DNA from 3 places in the Streptomyces sp. NPDC048584 genome. Region 1 is predicted to be linked to each of the others. Evidence: riboswitches for the same ligand, from Rfam matches in the RefSeq annotation. Region 1 holds a riboswitch; each other region holds the start of a gene.
The links. Region 1 has a riboswitch for cyclic di-AMP ahead of ACGFR9_RS30355 (transglycosylase SLT domain-containing protein). Riboswitches for the same ligand answer to the same signal wherever they lie in the genome.
Positions count from the first base shown of each region.

Region 2: another riboswitch for cyclic di-AMP. It lies ahead of ACGFR9_RS00035 (peptidoglycan DD-metalloendopeptidase family protein); the one in region 1 lies ahead of ACGFR9_RS30355 (transglycosylase SLT domain-containing protein).
Region 3: another riboswitch for cyclic di-AMP. It lies ahead of ACGFR9_RS14530 (transglycosylase family protein); the one in region 1 lies ahead of ACGFR9_RS30355 (transglycosylase SLT domain-containing protein).

Region 1 is NZ_JBICWF010000017.1:9,781-13,986, forward strand. It holds gene ACGFR9_RS30345 (outer membrane lipoprotein carrier protein LolA) at 1-378, opposite strand, end outside; gene ACGFR9_RS30350 (polyprenyl synthetase family protein) at 621-1,631, opposite strand; cyclic di-AMP (ydaO/yuaA leader) riboswitch at 2,206-2,370, shown strand; gene ACGFR9_RS30355 (transglycosylase SLT domain-containing protein) at 2,376-2,849, shown strand; gene ACGFR9_RS30360 (HAD family hydrolase) at 2,813-3,685, opposite strand; gene fahA (fumarylacetoacetase) at 4,047-4,206, shown strand, end outside.
Region 2 is NZ_JBICWF010000001.1:4,708-8,913, forward strand. It holds gene ACGFR9_RS00030 (SGNH/GDSL hydrolase family protein) at 1-653, opposite strand, end outside; gene ACGFR9_RS00035 (peptidoglycan DD-metalloendopeptidase family protein) at 860-1,807, opposite strand; cyclic di-AMP (ydaO/yuaA leader) riboswitch at 1,812-1,969, opposite strand; gene ACGFR9_RS00040 (alpha-galactosidase) at 2,288-4,206, opposite strand, start outside.
Region 3 is NZ_JBICWF010000005.1:404,217-408,422, reverse strand. It holds gene eno (phosphopyruvate hydratase) at 1-1,163, opposite strand, end outside; gene ACGFR9_RS14530 (transglycosylase family protein) at 1,402-2,121, opposite strand; cyclic di-AMP (ydaO/yuaA leader) riboswitch at 2,125-2,294, opposite strand; gene ACGFR9_RS14525 (transglycosylase family protein) at 2,533-3,459, opposite strand; gene ACGFR9_RS14520 (cytochrome P450) at 3,662-4,206, opposite strand, start outside.

The sequences.
Region 1 (4,206 bases):
CGTGCCGGAGGCCAGTTCGGTGAGCTTGGCGGACGGGTCGGCCGAGGAGCCGCCGTCGTCGCCGCGCCCCATGGCGCCGGACGTGAGGCTGTTCTCCAGGCCGCCGAGGTTCGGCAGTCCGAGGTCCGTGGTGATCTTCACGGTGCCGGACAGCCGCTCGACGTCCGACTGCGCGATCTTCTCGATGAGCTGCGCGGCGGTGATCTCCGGCAGGTCGGGGTCGCCGGAGTCGGCGAGCGCGGGGACGAGCCCGATGGTCGCGGCCGCCACCCCCATCACGGTGACCGGGACGATGTACCGTGCGGCCCTCCGCCGCCCCGTGCGCGGCTCGTCGACGTCCCCCGCGGTCGTCATGTCGTCGGATTCGTACGGTGCCATGTGTGCCCTACCTCCGTGGTCGGCGGCGGCTTCCGTCTCGTGTGCTCGCACCGGTCCCACCCTGAGCCGCCATTCTCACCCGAATCAGTGAGAAGTGGTGTGGTCCGTCGTTGTCCATCTGACCAAATCCGGCAGGCTCAGTCGTCAGACCCCGGACGCAACTCCGTGTACTGCTGCGGTATGACACGGGGGACGGTTTCGTCCCCCGACCAGTAGGGGTCGGCAGGGAGATCGAGGCCCGCTCAGCCCGCGCGGTGCACCACGGCGTCGCACAGCTGCACGAGCGCGGTCTTCGCGGCGCACTCCCGCAGCGGGGCGAGCGCCGCGCGCGCCTCCTCGGCGTAGCGCACGGTGTCGCGGCGGGCCTGCTCGAGCGCGGGATGGGCGCGCAGCAGCCGCAGTGCCTCGGCGTGCCGGGTGTCGTCGGTGAGGTCGGAGTCCAGCAGCTCGCACAGGGCGATGTCCTCGGCCAGGTCCAGCCGGGCCGCCCGTTCGCGCAGCCGCAGCACAGGCAGGGTGGGGATGCCCTCGCGCAGGTCGGTGCCGGGGGTCTTGCCGGACTCGTGGGTGTCGGAGGCGATGTCCAGGACGTCGTCGGCGAGCTGGAACGCGACGCCGAGCCGCTCGCCGTACTGGGTGAGCACGTCCACGACCGTCTCGTCCGCGCCGGACATCATCGCGCCGAACCGGCAGGAGACGGCGACGAGGGAGCCGGTCTTGCCGCCGAGCACGTCCAGGTAGTGGTCGACCGGGTCGCGGCCGTCCTGCGGTCCCGCGGTCTCCAGGATCTGCCCGGTGACCAGCCGCTCGAACGCCTCCGCCTGTACCCGTACGGCCTCGGGGCCGAGGTCGGCCAGGATGTGCGAGGCGCGGGCGAAGAGGAAGTCGCCGGTGAGGACCGCGACGGAGTTGCCCCAGCGGGTGTTGGCGCTGTCGACGCCGCGCCGCACCTCGGCCTCGTCCATCACGTCGTCGTGGTACAGCGTGGCCAGATGGGTCAGCTCCACGACCACGGCCGACGGCACGACACCGGGCGCGTAGGGGTCGCCGAACTGGGCGGCGAGCATCACGAGCAGCGGACGGAACCGCTTGCCGCCGGCCCGCACCAGATGCTGGGCGGCCCCGGTGATGAAGGGCACCTCACTCTTGGTGGCCTCGAACAGCCCCTCCTCGACAGCCGTCATCCCGGCCTGGACATCGGCTTCCAGAGCCTGGTCCCGCACGCTCAGCCCGAACGGCCCGACGACGGTCACGAGGGGTCTCCTGTCTGCTGGTGTCCACTGGCGGTTATACGGAATGTCGATAGGTCGCTGCCCTCACTCAAGTCAGCGTATCCGGTCATGTTTCGATCACCGCCAGCGCCCGACGTTACGGGCAGGGCGACAGGGGATCAGGAGCGGAGTGTTTTTGATCAGGTGATCACAAGGGGCATTCCCCGACATTCCCGTATGTACCGATCCACTCCTCGACCCGACTCTCGACCCGGCCCGCGACCCGCCTTCCGTCACGCGGACCATCCTGCCCGCCCTCGCGTCCGATTTGCCGCACATACAGAGCGAATTCCCTTTGGCGAGTAATGCGCTCACAGGTGAGGCACAGTGAAGTGGCTCACGCGCGAACCCGTACCCCCGCCACGGTCCGCGACACCCGTTTCCCCCGCCCCCGCAACCGAGTTGACCCTTGGCACTCGCAAAGGATCAAGCATCCCAAAAACCCCATCGCAAGATCAAACGACCTCATCCATGAGATCCGCACTTGTTCCCGACATGTGCTCTCGCATACGTTCCGGGCCTGCCGGGTGGACGCCTGATCCTGCCGCCGCCCGCATCACACCCAACGACATCCCAGACGGCAGGAGTGGGGGACCCAGGTAAGTCGCCGGGCCGGTCATGTGCCGGAACGGCTAGGGGTGAAGCCATGCCCGCAGGGGCACGGCCGGGCACTCTCCCGCCCGAACCCGACAGCTCACCTCGCAGGCGTAGGAGAGGAACCCAGTCATGCCCGCTTCCGCTCGTCACCGGCGTCTCGTCCGCTCCCTCGCCGTCGCCGGCACCGGCGTCGCCGTGGTCGCCCTGCCGCTGTTCGGTGCCACCGCCGCCTCCGCGGCCACCACCGGAACGACCACGACCGCCGCCTCCGCCACGGCCTACCCGGACAACCTCGACGGCTGGATCCGCGAGTCGCTGTCGGTCATGGCGCAGAACGGCATCCCGGGCAGCTACGAGAGCATCCACCGCAACATCATGCGCGAGTCCTCCGGCAACCCGTTCGCCATCAACAACTGGGACTCCAACGCCGCCGCCGGCACCCCGTCGAAGGGTCTGCTGCAGGTCATCGACCCGACCTTCGCGGCCTACCACGTGGCCGGCACCGCCTTCGACCCGTACGACCCGGTCGCGAACATCACGGCGGCCTGCAACTACGCGGCCGACCGCTACGGCTCCATCGACAACGTCTTCGGCGCGTACTGAGCCACCCGCTGACGGGCGAGCACCCCCGCGCCGCCGAACAGTCGCTCGAGGACGACGGCCACGCCGTCGTCCTCGTTCGACGTGGTGATCTCGTCCGCGACCGCCTTCAGTTCGGGATGCGCGTCGGCCATGGCGACACCATGGGCCGCCCAGTCGAACATGGGGATGTCGTTCGGCATGTCGCCGAAGGCGATGGTCCGCTCCGGGCCCACCCCCAGTTCCCCGGCGGCCAGCGCGAGCCCGGTCGCCTTGGTCACCCCGCACGGCTGGAGCTCCACCGTGCCGGGGCCGGACATGGTGACCGTGGCCAGTGAGCCCACCACCGCCCGGGCCGCCGCCGCCAGTTCGTCGTCCGACAGCTCCGGATGGCGCAGCAGCACCTTGCTGATCGGCCGGTCCCACAGCTCCCGGCGCCGCTCGACCCGCACCGCGGGCAGGGTCGGGTGCGGCATCAGATAGCCGGGCTCGATCAGCGTCAGCCCGTCGACCCCGTCCTGGTCGACCGCGGCGTACACCTCCCCCACCTCGGCCTCGATCTTGCCGAGGGCGGTCTCCGCCAGTTCCCGGTCCAGCGTGACCGACCACAGCAGCCGGTCCGCTGCGGCGTCGTACACCTGCGCGCCCTGGCCGCACACCGCGAGCCCCGTGGAGCCGAGGTCGTCCAGGAGCGCCCGCACTCTGGGGGCCGGCCGCCCCGTCACCACGAGGTGCCGCGCACCCGCCCGGCCCGCCCGCGCGAGCGCGGCGAGGGACCGGTCGGAGAGGGTGTCGTCGCCGCGCAGCAGCGTCCCGTCCAGGTCGGTGGCGATGAGTGAATATGCGGTGGGTGCGGCCATGATCAGAGAATACGGACAACACGACCGTCCGATTCACCGTGCCCGTATCCGCTCGCTTCGGTGCGATTCCCCTTCTCTCGATGCCGGTCGAGGAACGTTTCGGGCCTCTTTCCCCGATTGCCTCGAACATGGTCCGCTGTCTGTCCCTGCGACGACGCGGTCGGACGATCGACGCCGGTGTGTCCGCCCGGAGCGCCTCCCGTTCGCAGCCGGGACGCCCGGCGAACAGCGTGACGGTCCAGGAGGAAGTGCGGGTGCGCCACCACGCCGGCTCTGCCCAAGACCGCCGTCGCACCCGTAACGTGTGGCACGGCCACAGACACGTGGAGCACCTGCGCACACGAAAGCGAGGCAGCACCCGATGCCCCCCTTCGATGTACCCGAGGGCGATCCCTTCGGCCCGCACAACCTGCCGTACGGCGTGTTCTCGCCCCCCGGTTCGTCGGAGCGGACCGTGGGCGTCCGGCTCGGCGACCACGTCCTCGACGCCGGCGCCGCGGCACACGCCCTGGGCTCGCCGT
Region 2 (4,206 bases), on a different contig from region 1:
ACGTCGTCCCGCCGGATCTCCAGGACGCCGCGGGGCGGCAGGGACGGCCAGGGCTGCTCCGGGTCCGCGGGGGTCCTGAGGCCGAGGGCCTGTCCCGCGCGCAGTGCGACGCGGGTGTGCCCCTCCGGTGACAGGTGCAGCCGGTCGGCGTCCCACGCCCTGCGGTCCTGGACGCTCCTGAGGGACCACAGGTCGAGCACCGGGCAGCCGTAGCGGTCGGCGACGGCCCGCACATGCCCGTTGTACGTCGCGATCTTGCCGCGCAGATGCTTCAGCAGGGGTACGCCACGGGTGTCGAACCCGGTCGTCACCATCACCGTGCCCGATACGGCCGTGAGCGCGGCGATCGCCTGCTCGAACCGCTCGGCCACCTCGTCCGGGTCGCTGCCGGGACGGAGGATGTCGTTGCCGCCCGCGCAGAACGAGACCAGATCGGGGGCGAGTTCGACCGCCCTCGTCAGCTGGTCCGCCATGATCTGGTCCAGTAGCTTTCCGCGCACCGCGAGATTCGTGTACTGGAAGTCGCCTTCGGGCCGGAGGTCCGCGAGAAGGACGGCGAACCGGTCGGCCCAGCCGACGAACGCCCCGTCGGGGCCGGGGTCGCCGACGCCCTCGGTGAAGCTGTCCCCCACCGCCACGTACGACCCGATCACTGCTCTGCTGTCACTCTTCGAATCGTCTGCCACGGGAGCTCATGATTCACCTTCCATTGTGACCTACGCGACCGTAAGGAAGGGTTGACGCGCGGTGAGATAAGACACTCTCAAAATGTTGGCCAATTCCGGAATACGCCGAAGGCCGGCCCCGTGGATCGGGGTCCGGCCTTCGGCGCGCGTGTCAGGAAGGGGTGCCGCGGGGGTCAGCCGATGGAGACGCCCTTGGAGCGGAGGTAGGAGACCGGGTCCACGTCCGAGCCGTAGTTCGGGGTGGTGCGGATCTCGAAGTGCAGGTGCGGGCCGGTCACGTTGCCGGTCGCACCGGAGAGGCCGACCTGCTGGCCGGCGGTGACGGACTGGCCGGCCGAGACGGACAGCGAGGACAGGTGGGCGTACTGGGCGTAGTAGCCGTCGTTCAGCTTGACGACGACCTGGTTGCCGTACGCGCCGCCCCAGCCGGCGGAGACGACGGTGCCCGCGCCGACGGCCTTCAGGGAGGTGCCGGTCGGGACGCTGAAGTCGACACCGGTGTGGTAGCCGCTGGACCACATGCTGCCGGCCACCTTGTAGGCGGTGCCGAGGCCGCCGGCGCCGGGCACCGGGGAGCTGTAGGCGGAGGTGTTCGCGTTCTGCGCGGTGGTGTCCGGGGAGGACTGCTCGGCGGGCTGCTCGGCCGCCTTGGCGGCGGGCTTCGCGGCCTTCGGCGCGGCGGGCTTCGCCGGCGCCGGAGAGGACTGCTCCGGTGAAGAGGACCGCTTCGGCGTGCTCTTGGCGGTCTCGCCGTCGATGGAGAGCCTCAGACCGGGGTGGATGAGCGCCGGGTCGGCGCCGACGGCCTCGCGGTTGTCCGCGTAAAGCTGCTTCCAGCCACCGTCGATGTGCTCGGTCGCGGCGATCTTCGCGAGGTAGTCGCCGGCCTTCACGGTGTACGTGCGGGCCTCGTCGCCCTTTTCGGCGGTGGCCTGCCGGCTCACCACGGAAAGGGACTGGACGGCCTTTCCGGGGGCGGCCGCCTCGGTGGCGGCGTGCGCGCCGGTCGCGCCGAGAAGCGGCAGGGCCAGTGCGGCGCCACCGGTGCCGGCGACGGCGACGGCGATGGAACGGGTGAAACGCTGTGCCGTGGTACGGCGGTGCTTACCCTTCGCGGGCATGTCGAATTCCTCTCCGGCGCCTACGAGGTGAGCTGTCGGGTTCGGGCTGGAGATGCCCGGCCGCATTGCCGCGCGGCTTAACCCCTAGCCGTTCCGGGAACCGGAACAGGCGGTCCTGCCTGTGGGTCCCCCGTTCCTGCCGTGCACGGGTATGTGTGTGCGGGGCTCCGGGCGGCGGCAGGATTAGGCGTCCGTCCGGATCGGTGGCGAACGTAAGCGACCCGGACGCGAAGGGACAAGCGCGGGTTCACCGGGGACGGGTTTTTCCGTGATCCAACAACGGAAAAGATCTCACCCAGCGTCAGCCGGGATTCCTTTTACCTCACGAATTCCCTTGTCGCTCCACGGAATTACGTGAGCATGGCGACAACACATCGTCACGGATATGACGATGCTCACGCACCCTCGCCCCATCCCCCCTCCTTTCGGGGCGCGTTATATCAAAGCCACCCAACCGGACAGAACGCCCCAATCGGTCGATCACCGGCGGCGGAGGCGAAGCACCGCGGCGTCCAGATCCCCCCGCAGCCCGGTGAGCAGTCCGTGGTGCAGCAGTACGGCGCCTCGGTGCGTTTCACCCGTTTCGAGGCATTCGTACGTCGCCTCCGGGTCAAGGCCGCGCAGCCGGAGCGCCGGGGCGGGTTCGCCGTAGTGCTGCGCCCGGAGACACGCGAGGACGACGGTCTCGTCGCCGAGGACGTACTGCACCGCGCTCAGCCCGCCCTCCGGGGGCCGCAGCCGGTACTGGTCGCCACGCTGGACGAGCGGCCGGATCTCCTTGTAGAGCCCGACCCACTCCCGCGCCTCGGCGAGCTCCTCCCCGGTCCACCGGGTGAGGTCGCCGCCGACACCGAGCACCCCGGCCATGGCGCTGACGAACCGGAACCGCAGCGAGCTGACCCGTCCGTTGAGCATCACGTTCGGGCTGTCGGTGACCCAGGCCGCCATCACCCGGGCCGGGTGGACCTGGCTGAAGCCGTGCTGGATGGCGAGCCGGTCGAGCGGATCGGTGTTGTCCGAGGTCCATACCTGGTCGGTACGGGAGAGGACGCCCAGGTCGATCCGGCCGCCACCGCCCGAGCAGGACTCGAAGGCCACGCCCGGATGGGCCGCCCGCAGCCGGTCGAGGAGCGCGTACAGCCCGCGCACATGGTCCGTCCACAGCCGCTGCGGATACGGGTCGTCCGGCCAGCCGGCGTCGGTGAAGGACCGGTTGAAGTCCCATTTCACATAGTCCACGGGAGCGCTGGAGAGCAGCCCGTCGAGCTGTTCCCAGAGGTACTCCCGGACGTCGTCCCGCGCGAGGTTGAGGACCAGCTGGTTGCGCAGCTCCGTACGCCGGCGGCCCTGCTGGAACTGCACCCAGTCGGGGTGCGCCCGGTAGAGATCGCTGTCGGGGTTGACCATCTCCGGCTCGACCCAGATGCCGAACTGCATCCCGAGTCCGTGCACATGGTCGGCAAGGGGTTTCAGTCCGCCCGGGAAGCGGTCCGGGTTGGGCGTCCAGTCGCCGAGCCCGGCCCGGTCGCTCGTACGGGCCCCGAACCAGCCGTCGTCGACGACGAACAGCTCGACGCCCATCGCGGCGGCCCGCTCGGCCAGGGCCCGCTGCTGCTCCTCCGCGATGTCGAACTGGGTGGCCTCCCACGAGTTGAACAGCACCGGCCGGTCCCGGTCCGCGGCCGGGATCACATACGTCCGCTGATAGGCGTGCCAGGCACGGCTGGCGCCGCCGAAGCCGCCGTCGCTCCACAGTCCGGCGAAGACCGGCGTGACGTACGTCTCGTCCGTGCCCAGCATCAGCAGGCCGGAGTCGTCGTGTCCGGCGCCGCCGGTGATCTGCACGCGCGCGTCGGGAAGTTGGGCGACGCCGATCCGCCAGGACCCGGACCAGCCCAGCGCGCAACCGTAGACCTCGCCGCGCTCCTCGGTGGCGTCGGTGTCGAGCGCGACCCAGGGCAGATGGTGGTGCCCGGTGTGGCCGCGGCGGCTGCCGACGACCTTCTCGCCGTAGGTGAGCGGGGCGCGGGTCAGCCGGGACTCGGCGGCCCAGCGGCCGTGCAGCTGGGACAGCCGCCAGTGCTCGCGCTCGGGCAGGGTCCAGGTCGCGGAGTCGGCGCGCAGGAGTTCGACGGCGGGTCCCCGGTTGCGCAGGGACACCCAGCGTTCGATCACGTCGTCGCGCATCCGGTAGTGCAGGGTGACGGCCAGGTCGCCGTCGCGAAAACGCAGACGCAGTTCGCCGTCGTCGCTCTCGTGGCCGTCGAAGGTCCACTCGGTGCCGCGCCGTCCCTCGGCGGTACGTACGGACAGGGCGGGCCGGGTGAAGCGCGGGCCGCCCTCGACCGGGTACTCCTCGCGCCCGTCCAGCGGGGACTCGAAGGAGCAGTGCTCCGGCA
Region 3 (4,206 bases), on a different contig from region 1:
CCGGTCTTGATCTGGCCGCAGTTGGTGGCGACGGCCAGGTCGGCGATGGTGACGTCCTCGGTCTCGCCGGAGCGGTGCGACATCATGCACTTGAAGCCGTTGCGCTGGGCCAGCTCCACGGCGTCCAGGGTCTCGGTCAGCGAGCCGATCTGGTTGACCTTGACCAGCAGGGCGTTGGCGGCGCCCTCCTCGATACCGCGGGCGAGACGCTCGGGGTTGGTGACGAACAGGTCGTCACCGACGATCTGGACCTTGTCACCGAGCTTGTCGGTGAGGACCTTCCAGCCGTCCCAGTCGTCCTCGAACAGCGGGTCCTCGATGGAGACGAGCGGGTACGCCTCGACGAGCTCGGCGTAGTACTCGGTCATCTCGGCGGCGGAGCGCTCCTTGCCCTCGAAGGTGTAGGAGCCGTCCTTGTAGAACTCGGACGCGGCGACGTCGAGCGCCAGGGCGATCTGCTCGCCCGGGGTGTAGCCGGCCTCCTTGACGGCCTCGAGGATGAGGTCGAGGGCCTCACGGTTGGAGCCGAGGTTGGGGGCGAAGCCGCCCTCATCGCCGAGGCCGGTGGCCAGACCCTTGCTCTTCAGCACCTTCTTGAGGGTGTGGTAGACCTCGGTGCCCCAGCGCAGGGCCTCGGAGAAGGACTCCGCGCCGATCGGGGCGATCATGAACTCCTGGATGTCCACGTTGGAGTCGGCGTGCGAGCCGCCGTTCAGGATGTTCATCATCGGCACCGGCAGCAGGTGCGCGTTGGGGCCGCCCAGGTAGCGGAAGAGCGGCAGGTCGCTGGCCTCGGAAGCGGCGTGGGCGACGGCGAGGGAGACACCGAGGATGGCGTTGGCGCCGAGCGAGCCCTTGTTGTCGGTGGCGTCCAGGTCGAACATGGCCTGGTCGATCAGCCGCTGCTCGGTGGCGTCGTAGCCGACGAGCTCCGGGCCGATCTGCTCGATGACCGCGAGGACGGCCTTCTCGACACCCTTGCCGAGGTAGCGGTTCGGGTCACCGTCACGCAGTTCGATGGCCTCGAAGGCACCGGTGGAGGCACCGGACGGGACGGCGGCACGACCCGTGCTGCCGTCGTCGAGGCCTACCTCGACCTCGACCGTGGGGTTGCCTCGGGAGTCCAGGATTTCCCGGGCTACGACGACGTCGATGGACGGCACGAGCATCTCCTTCAATGAATGCGACGCGGGTGAGCGGGACCCCCAAGGGGGTCCTGCGAGACCGAGCCTAACCGGCTCCGGGCGATCGGCCAGCCGGTCGCCCGTCCCGTGGACAGAACCGAGAGTAAATTGTTTCCGAACGGAACAAAGCGGTTTCGGGAAACCGGCCGCGAAAAGACCCCGCCCCGGTGCGTACGGGGGAGAACGCACCGGGGCGGGGAGCCATGGGGGGAGCCGCTTACTTGAGGTGCAGCTGCTGGCCCGGGTAGATGAGGTCGGCGTCGTCGACGATGTCGTCGTTCAGGTCGAAGAGCTTGGCCCAGCCGCCCTTGACGTCGTGCTCGGCGGCGATGGAGCTGAGGCTGTCGCCCTTGACGACCTTGTACTCGCCGTCGCCCTTCTCGACCTTCTTGCCGGTCGGGGTGGTGACGGTCTTCTTCTCGGCCTTCGGCGCGGCCTTGGGCTCGGCCTGCTTCTCGGCGGCCGGGCGCTCGGCGGAGCGGGAGGCCTTCTGCTCGGTCTGACGGCTCTCGGTGGAGCCGCCGCCCTGCGAGGAGCCGTTGGAGGAGGAGCCGCCGGAGTAGCCGGCGTTGGACAGGCCCACACCGCAGACCGGCCAGGCACCCTTGCCCTGACCCGCCAGGACCTTCTCGGCGATCTCGATCTGCTGGGCCTTGCTCGCCTGGTTGGCGGTGGACGCGTACTGCGTGCCGCCGTAGGCCGCCCAGGTGGAGGCGGAGAACTGCAGACCGCCGTAGTAACCGTTGCCCGTGTTGATGGACCAGTTGCCGCCGGACTCGCACTGGGCGACGGTGTCCCACTCGGCGGCGGTGGCGGCGGAGGCGTTGCCGGCCGCCATCAGCGGGGCGGCGACGGCGGCGGAGGCGATGCCGGCGACGGCGATCGCGCGGGTGGCCTTGGACGGACGGCGGTGCTTGCCCTTACCGGTAAACAGCATGGAGGATCCCCTCACCGACGCCTGCGAGGTGAGCTGTCGGGTTCGGGCCGGTTGAGTTGCCCGGCCACGTCCCTCCCGGGACGCGGCTTCACCCCAAGCCGTATCCGGCGTCAACTGCCCGGATCCGGCGCCTACCTTGGGTCCCCCGCTCCTGCCTACGGCGCATGACGCGTCGACTGTTCCCGTGCTGCCACTGGCAGGATTCGGCGTGGCGGCAGCCGGGGCCCGCGGTGGCGAGCGGTCACGACCGTAGGCACGGGATTCACGGAATATCAAAGACGATCACGGCTTCTGAGACCTATCTCTCACAGCCTTTAAATCGGACATTCGGCGCGAACCGTGACGCCAACTGCCGCCACGTCCAGGCGTTTTCAGGTGTCGCTTTCCGGCCGGTTCGTCCCGACCGGGAGGCTACTGACCTGATGCGACGCCACTGACGAGATGGTCGTCCATCCCGTAGAGCGCACCCCATCCGCCGCCCACCTCAAGGGAGTCGGGGATGGACGGGGAATCGCCCCCGTCGCTCGCGGCGGGCGCCTCGGCGACCGTGCCGCCCCAGGCGTTGAGTCCGCCAGAGGCGTGCCGGCCGGCCGGCTCCGCTTCCGTCTTGTCCTCGTCGGCGCTGGCGCCGCGGTGGCGGCCGGTGCCGTCGCTCGCCGAAGCGTCGGCGTTCTGCCGGGACTTGTCCGACTTGCCGCCCTTGGCGTCCGCCGAGGCGGAGGGGGAGGCGTCGGGGGTCCCGGCCGTCTCCTTGCCCTTACCGCTGTCCGATTCGGTTGACTTGCCGGAATCAGCCGACTCGTCCCCCAGAAGGTCGAGGCCCGTCCCGGTACTCGCGCTCGACGACGGGGAGGAGGAAGGGGAAGGGGAGGAAGAAGAGGACGATCCACTGGAGTCGGACGAGTCGGACCCGCCCGATGCCGAGTCGTCGCCCACGCCCGTGTCGACGTCGGCCGCCGGCGCGTCCTTGTCCAGGCCCGCGAGCAGCCCGCAGGTGCGCCAGGCACCGACGCCCTGGTCGTCGAGGATCTTCTCGGCCACGGCTATCTGCTGGCCGCGGCTGGCCTGGTCGGGGCTGGAGGCGTAGTCCAGGCCGCCGTACTTCTCCCAGTCCGTCTGGGTCAGCTGCAGGCCGCCGTAATAGCCGTTGCCCGAGTTCTGGCTCCAGGAGCCGCCGCTCTCGCACTCGGCCACCTTGTCCCAGTTCAGGCCGTCGGCCGCGCTGGCGGCGCCCGCGCCGAGGAGCGGGATGGCGATGGCGGAGCCGGTCACTCCGGCTGCGACGAGGAGGGCCGGAGCCTGGCGGGGGCGGCGGTGCCGACCGTTCCCGGAGAGCATACGGATGACCTTTCGCGAGACAGCGATGACCGGCGCGGTGTGTGGAGTGGAGCTCCGACAACCGCACTTGATGGGTGAACGTATCCGCACTCGATCACTTGTCACAAGTTAATGCCGCACAGATCACGTGAAGATCACAGAGTTGAGAGGGTGTCATGTTTGAGTTGACCCCGCCCCGGGCACGGAAAGGACGTTTGATCCGTCACTTTCGCGGAGGCGTGAATTCCACCGGGAGCGTGCGCAGTCCGCGCATGATGAGCCCGCCCCGCCAGCGCAGTTCGGCGGGTTGCGCCGCGAGCCGCAGGTCCGGCAGCCGGGTCAGCAGGGTGGCGAGCGCGGTCTGGCCCTCCAGGCGGGCCAGCGGGGCACCCAGACAGTAATGGATGCCGTGGCCGTATCCCAGATGCTGGTTGTCGCGCCGTCCGAGGTCGAGCACGTCCGGGTCGGCGAACCGCTCCGGGTCCCGGTCGGCGGCGGCGAGTACGACCAGGACGGGGTCGCCGGCCGCGATGCGCTGCCCGCCGAGGGTGACGGGCCCGGTGGTGTACCGCCAGGTGGCGAGCTCCACGGGACCGTCGTAGCGCAGGAGTTCCTCGACCCCGGTCTCCAGCAGTCCGCGCTCCCCGGCGTCGAGGGACCGTTGCAGGCGCTCGCGCTGGCCGGGGTGGGTGAGCAGGGCGTAGGTGCCGTTGCCGATGAGGTTGACGGTCGTCTCGAAACCGGCGAACAGCAGGATGAACGCCATGG